Regions from separate parts of the Limnohabitans sp. TEGF003 genome, predicted to be linked through region 1. Evidence: predicted binding sites of a transcription regulator. Region 1 holds the regulator's gene; the other holds the start of a gene.

The links. The regulator FNR, encoded in region 1, switches genes on or off when oxygen is low (the NO sensors DNR and NnrR bind a similar motif). The targets are predictions, from matches to a motif close to TTGATNNNNATCAA.
Region 2: the regulator FNR is predicted to act here: its motif matches at 1,810-1,823, upstream of ACZ5RT_RS15125 (hemerythrin domain-containing protein).

Annotation. Positions count from the first base shown of each region.
Region 1 covers NZ_AP029225.1:2,009,453-2,012,861, reverse strand. The annotation lists gene hemN (oxygen-independent coproporphyrinogen III oxidase) at 1-798, opposite strand, end outside; gene fnr (fumarate/nitrate reduction transcriptional regulator Fnr) at 1,007-1,726, shown strand; gene ACZ5RT_RS09960 (hypothetical protein) at 1,704-2,009, opposite strand; gene ACZ5RT_RS09955 (nitrogen fixation protein FixH) at 2,026-2,310, opposite strand; gene ccoG (cytochrome c oxidase accessory protein CcoG) at 2,340-3,409, opposite strand, start outside.
Region 2 covers NZ_AP029225.1:3,170,954-3,174,362, forward strand. The annotation lists gene ACZ5RT_RS15120 (heavy metal translocating P-type ATPase) at 1-1,742, shown strand, start outside; gene ACZ5RT_RS15125 (hemerythrin domain-containing protein) at 1,882-2,463, shown strand; gene ACZ5RT_RS15130 (hypothetical protein) at 2,491-2,925, opposite strand; gene istB (IS21-like element helper ATPase IstB) at 3,000-3,409, opposite strand, start outside.

The sequences.
Region 1 (3,409 bases):
ACCCGAGGGCAATTCTTGCGCATGGATGCGGCGTTGGGGCTTGAAGCGTTCGGGCAGGTGCGCATAGGCATACAGCGCAATGCGGTCAGGACGCAGACTTTTCACCTGCTCAAGTGTGCGGTCAAAGGACTCGGGGGTTTGCAGAGGCAGGCCGTAAATCAGATCGACGTTGACCGACTCGAAGCCGAGGCGGCGAGCCGCTTGAACCAGTTGAAACACCTGCTCGGACGGCTGTATGCGGTGCACGGCTTTTTGCACCGCAGGGTCAAAGTCCTGCACGCCGAAACTCAGGCGGTTGAAGCCCAATTCGGCCAGCACGGCCAGTCGACTGTCGTCCACGGTGCGCGGGTCCACCTCGACAGAGTATTCACCGCCCGGCACGAATTCAAAATGCTCGCGCAGCATGGCCATGAGTTGGCGCAGCTCTTCGTCGCTCATGAAAGTGGGCGTGCCGCCACCCAAGTGCAACTGGCTGACCGACTGCCCTCGCCCCAGGTGCCGGGTGTGCAGTTCAACCTCTTTGCCGAGGTATTTCAAATACGCGGCAGAACGCTCTTTGTGTTTGGTGATGATTTTGTTGCAAGCGCAGTAATAACAAAGCGATTCGCAAAACGGGATGTGCACATACAAGGACAGCGGTGTCTGCTTGCCCACCGTACCCGATTGACGCTGCACCAAGGCTTGCACATAGTCGGCCTCGCCAAAGGCTTCGACGAAACGATCCGCTGTGGGATAGGAGGTGTAACGCGGACCGGGCACGTCAAAACGTGTCAGCAATTCAGGCGTGATGACGGACATGCGGCTGCCCCTTAATTCGAATGTGTTCACAACAATGGTGCGACTTTGCCTGTTTGCCCCCACGCTTGTATTGACTCAAGTCAAACGCTTTACCGGTTTCCCGGGATTTCCTGCACAGACAGGGTATACCCTGAAATTCGGGGTCGTTTTCGGTATAAGCTCAAGACTTGATCTAAGGCAAATCCATTTCTCAACCATGAGATCAACCATGAATCCCCAAGCCATCAAAGTCGCCTGCTCCAATTGCAACCTGCGTGAGTTGTGCATGCCCATGGGCCTGAGCGAGCATGACCTCAACCGCCTCGACGATCTGGTGGCGGTGCGCCGCAAAGTCAAGCGCGGGACCACTTTGTTCACCAACGGCGAGAAGTTCACCTCGCTGTACGCCATCCGCACGGGATTTTTCAAAACCTGCCTGGCCACCGAAGATGGACGCGACCAGGTCACGGGTTTTCAGATGGCAGGCGAAATCATTGGTTTGGATGGCATCGTGAACGACCAGCACACCTGCGATGCGGTGGCCCTGGAAGATGCCGAGGTCTGTGTCATGCCGTTTGACCGCATCGAAGAGATTTCACGCGAGGTGACCGCGCTGCAAAGCCATGTGCACAAAATCATGAGCCGCGAAATCGTGCGCGAACACGGCGTGATGCTGCTGCTGGGCAGCATGCGGGCCGAAGAGCGACTGGCCGCTTTTTTGCTGAATCTGGTGCAACGTCTGCATGCCCGTGGCTTTTCCCAGTCCGAGCTGGTGCTGCGCATGACGCGCGAGGAAATCGGCAGCTACCTGGGTTTGAAGCTCGAAACCGTCAGCCGCACTTTCTCCAAATTCGTCGAGGAAGGCATGGTGGAAGTCAAACAACGCCATGTCCGCATTCTGGACACCGAAGGCCTGCAGCGTCTGGTCAACAACAACGCGTGCCATTGACGCCGCCCTGCGCACAGTCTGCCGGGCGATCGCCCGGCGCTACCGGGCAGCGGTTGACTTCAAACGGGGACATGCCCAGCAGCGTGGTCAGGGCGCTGGAGAGCATGGTCAGACCCCAAAACGCGAAAAAAGCCAAGGTGTAAATCGCTTGCCTGGACAAGTCCAGATCGCGCCCGAACCAGTGCAGGTCTCGCGGGTCGACGAAGGCGAACACCAGCATTTCCATCAGTCCGGCCACCAAAAAGGCAGGCCAGGCAATCCACATCCAACGTTGAGCCCGCATGGTGTCTCCCTTCGCCTCAGGGTTGAGTCGGTGCGGCAGCAGGCGCCTGGACCGCTGAGGGCAATTCGCCCGTGGCCGCGTGGTTGCGGCCTTGCATGGCTGGAGCATGCGTGATGCCCTGGCGTTCCTGCATGGCGCTGCGCGGCGTCACCTGAAGCACCGGGTCGGGGTTGCTGGCGGCAATGTAAAACGTGACCAATCCCGCCACGACCACCACGGCCGGGCCGCCCACCACCATCCAGACCAGGCCAAAGCGCCACCAGGGTTGACCCTCTTGGGGCTTGCGCAGTGCGTTGTTCATGTGTGTCTTTCTGAAAAGGAGGTCACCCATCAACGGGGAACCAGGAACACGGTTTTCTCGCTCAACTGTCCCACCACTTGGCCATCGGGCGCGCGTGAGGCGATGCGGAAATGGATCGGGTGCGAGCCCGCAGCGGCCGCATCATAGGGCAGCTGCAAACGCACCGAGACCCAGCGGGACTCGGTGGCGGCCACTTGCACCTCTGGCTCACCCACCAGCTTAAGGCCAGGCAAGCCATCGATCTGCAACTCAAAGTTCAAGTGGTGTTCGGCTGCATTCATGATTTGCAGGCGGTACACGTTCTCGATCTGACCGCCTGCAACGATGCGGGCCAAAGTGGCACGGTCGCGTTCGATGTCCACTTTGAAAGGCTGGCGCAGCCACAGGGATGCCCCGACACCGACGATGATGGCCCACAACACGGCGGTGTAGACCAACACGCGGGGGCGGAAAATGCGGCGCACCGTTTGCGCCCAGTTCCAGCCCTTGTCCATCGCGTTTTGCGTGGAAAACTTGATCAGGCCGCGCGGATAACCCACCTTGTCCATCACGTTGTCACACACGTCCACACAAGCGCCGCAGCCAATGCATTCGTACTGCAGGCCTTTGCGGATGTCGATGCCCGTGGGGCAAACTTGCACACACAAGGTGCAGTCCACACAAGAACCCAGGCCCAGGGCTTGGGGATCGGCTTTTTTGGAGCGGGCACCCCGGGGCTCGCCCCGCGCTTCGTCGTAGGTGACGATGAGCGTGTCCTTGTCGAACATGGCGCTTTGAAAGCGGGCATAGGGGCACATGTATTTGCACACCTGCTCGCGCATGAAGCCCGCGTTGCCATAGGTGGCAAAGCTGTAAAACAGGATCCAGAAAATTTCCCATGGGCCAAAGCCCAGCGACAGGATCGATGCCGTCAACTCGCGGATGGGCGTGAAGTAGCCCACGAACGTGAAACCCGTCCACAACGAGAACACGATCCAGGCGAGCTGCTTGCCCGTCTTGCGCCAGACTTTGTTGAAGCTCAGCGGTGCGGCATCCAGGCGCATGCGGGCAGATCGATCGCCCTCGAACTGGCGCTCGATCCAGATGAAAATTTCGGTGT
Region 2 (3,409 bases), 1.2 Mb from region 1:
TGGATTTGCTGGTGGCGTTGGGCACCACCGCGGGTTGGTTGTTGTCGGTGTGGTTGTGGTGGACAGCACACCCGGGCCATGAACCTCATTTGTATTTCGAAGGCTCGGCCGTGGTCATCACCTTGGTGATGTTGGGCAAGTGGCTGGAGACCCGTGCCAAACGCCAAACGACCGAGGCCATTCGGGCGCTGCACGCGCTGCGGCCTGACAAGGCCCATTGGCTCAGCGATGAAGGCGAAATTGATGTGCCCGTTGCAGAAATTCTGGTGAATGACCGCATCGTGGTTCGGCCCGGTGAACGGTTTCCGCTGGACGGTGAATTGGTCGAAGGTCAAACTCAGGTAGACGAGTCCATGCTGACAGGTGAGCCTCTGCCCGTGAGCAAGGTGGTGGGTACGCGGTTGACCGGGGGATCCATCAACGGCGATGGTCGCGTGGTGATCCGCGTGAGCGCCGTGGGGCATGAAACGGTACTCTCGCACATCATCCGCTTGGTTGAAGACGCACAGGCCGCCAAAGCCCCCATTCAACGCCTGGTCGACAAAGTCTCCGAAATTTTTGTGCCCGTCGTGCTGGTGGTGGCCTTGGTCACGCTGGGGGTCTGGGTGCTTCAAGGCGCAGGCTTCGAAACGGCATTGATCCATGCGGTGGCGGTGTTGGTGATCGCCTGCCCCTGTGCCTTGGGTTTGGCCACGCCCGTGGCCATCATGGCGGGAACAGGTGTGGCTGCCAAAAACGGCATCTTGATCAAGGACGTCCAGGCTTTGGAATGGGCACATAAGGTGCAAACAGTGGCCTTTGACAAAACGGGCACGCTCACCGTGGGGCAACCCCGAATGGTGCGCCACGTGGTGGCGCCAGGGCAAGATCAGGATTTGGCCCTGACCTGGGCCGCGAGCGTGCAAAGCGGCAGCGAGCATCCCTTGGCCAGGGCGGTGGTGAGCATGGCGACAACTCACAAGCTGAAATTGCTGGAACCCGAAAACCTCACAGCAGTGCCTGGCCGTGGCGTGCAGGCCACATTGGGCGGACGCCAGATGATGCTGGGCAGTCTGCGCTGGTTGCAAGATGAAGGCATGGACAGCAGCATTTGGGCGCAAGACATACAAGCCTTGCTGGGCCAGGGTGCAACGCTGTCGGCTTTGGCAGAACGAACGCCATCGGGTCTGCAAGGCATTTTGCTCATGGCTTTTGGTGACGAACCCAAAGCAGGCGCAGCGCAAGCTTTGGCCGCGCTGCGCGAAAGGGGCTTGAAACTGGTGATGATTTCAGGTGACAACCAGGCTGCAGCCGAAGTCATGGCGCGCCGTCTGGGCCTGCGGCCAGAAGAGGGTGAGGTTTTGGCCAACGTGCTGCCTGGCGATAAGGCCGCCCAGGTTCAACAGCTGCGTGCAGGAGGGCGGGTGGTGGCGATGGTAGGCGACGGGGTGAACGATGCGCCTGCATTGGCCGCCGCCGATGTGGGCATGGCCATGGGCAATGGCACCGACGTGGCCATGCACGCGGCAGGCATCACCCTCATGCGCGGTGATGTGGCGCTGGTGGGTGCGGCGCTCGACATCTCGGCACGCACCGTGGCCAAGATCCGGCAAAACCTGTTTTGGGCCTTTGCCTACAACGTGGCGGGCATTCCGCTGGCCGCGTTGGGCTACCTGAACCCGGTGATCGCGGGTGGGGCCATGGCGCTCAGCTCGGTCAGCGTGATGAGCAACGCCTTGCTGCTCAAACGCTGGAAACCTTGAAATCCGTTTCTTAATTTTGGGAGGTCGCGCCTGCGGCCGAGCGTCTGCAAAGCCAAATCACCCATTCTTGACATGTGTCATGGTGCGCTTGGGCGCCAACCGGCAAACTGAAAGCCTTCAGAAACCGGAAACTATTTTCATGACACAGCACAGCGCGCTTCAAATCATCCGTGACGAACACGCCTCCTTGGCGGCCATGCTCCAGTCCATGCGCATGATGGTCCAACGCGGACCTGCAGACGACCGACGCAACTTCTTTGACGTGCTGCGTGCCATGCTGTTTTACATCGACGAATTCCCGGAGCGCTTGCACCACCCCAAGGAATCGAACCTTTTGTTCCCTAAAGTCGTGAAGCTGGCCCCCAAGGTGATGGGTGCCATCGACAAGCTGGAGCGTGATCACATGAACAGCGAAAAAGCAGCCCGTGACCTGCAGCACTTGTTGCTGGCATGGGAGCTGCTGGGCGCGGGCCGTCGCCAGGCGTTCGAAGAAGCATTTGAAAAATACGTCAGCTTCTATCTGGAGCACATGAACCTGGAAGAGTCCGTGATCTTGCCCGAGGCGCAGCGTTGTTTTTCAGAGGACGATTGGCGCGTGCTGGACGCAGCGTTTGCCGAAAACGCGGACCCGCTCACAGGCCATTACCCACCCACCCAGGCGTTTGAAAAATTGTTCAGCCTGATCGTGACCCGGGCACCTTCGCCCATTGGGCTGGGTTGAGGGGTCGCGGTTTTCAGAACATCCTTTTCAGAACATCCATTTGGTCCCGAGTGTCACCAGGTTTTGCCCCGCCTGGCGACCCACGCTGGCGTCCAGCTGCAACTTGGACAGGATGTTCGTGCGCAAGCCCGTGGCCCAAGTGGGCTTGTCGCGCTGTTGTCCATAGACCTCCACATGGGCGGTGACGTTGCCATAAGCACGCTCCCAAGCCAGCCCCCAAGTGCCGACGCGTTGGCTGCTGGCAAAATCCAGCGCCCCCAAATTGGTGTGCAGGCTGCCCAGGGTCGGGTGGTTGCAGGTCAACAGGGCATTCACATAGCCCATGGACGACTCCCCGGTGGTGCGGGCAGCGCCCAACACAGCACCGACATGGCAGCTGCGTATTCCACTCCTAATTGACCACCCGCGCCAATTCTTAGTGACCACCATTTCCAGTCGGAACTGACCACTCAGTCCAGCCACGTGACCAAAGTTTAAAAGTGTTGCGGTCTTGACCAGATAGACAGACTGACAAAGCCAGTCTGTCTATCCTTCAATTAACTAGATTGCATTTTTTTGCGAGCCATTGTTTTGCGCATGGACTCGCCCTTTGGAGACAGCCGATGGGATTGATGCACCACGCGGTCCAAGATGGCATCAGCCACAGTAGGGTCAGGGAAGAATCCGTGCCATTGGTCGGTTGGGTACTGCGTTGTGATGAGCAATGATCCAGTTCGCATTCGGCGATCAATCACATCTAACAAGAACTGCGACGCATGTTGGTTCATTTCTCCCAAACCCAGATCATCAAGTATCAGCAAACTTGGTTTGCTCAATGACAACTTCAGTGCAGGCAATGAACCATCTAACAGTGATTGGTTGATGGTTCCGTACAGATCGCTGGCTCGGTAAAACAGAACTGGCATTTTCAACCTGCATGCCTGTTGGCCAAAGGCACACGCAAGCC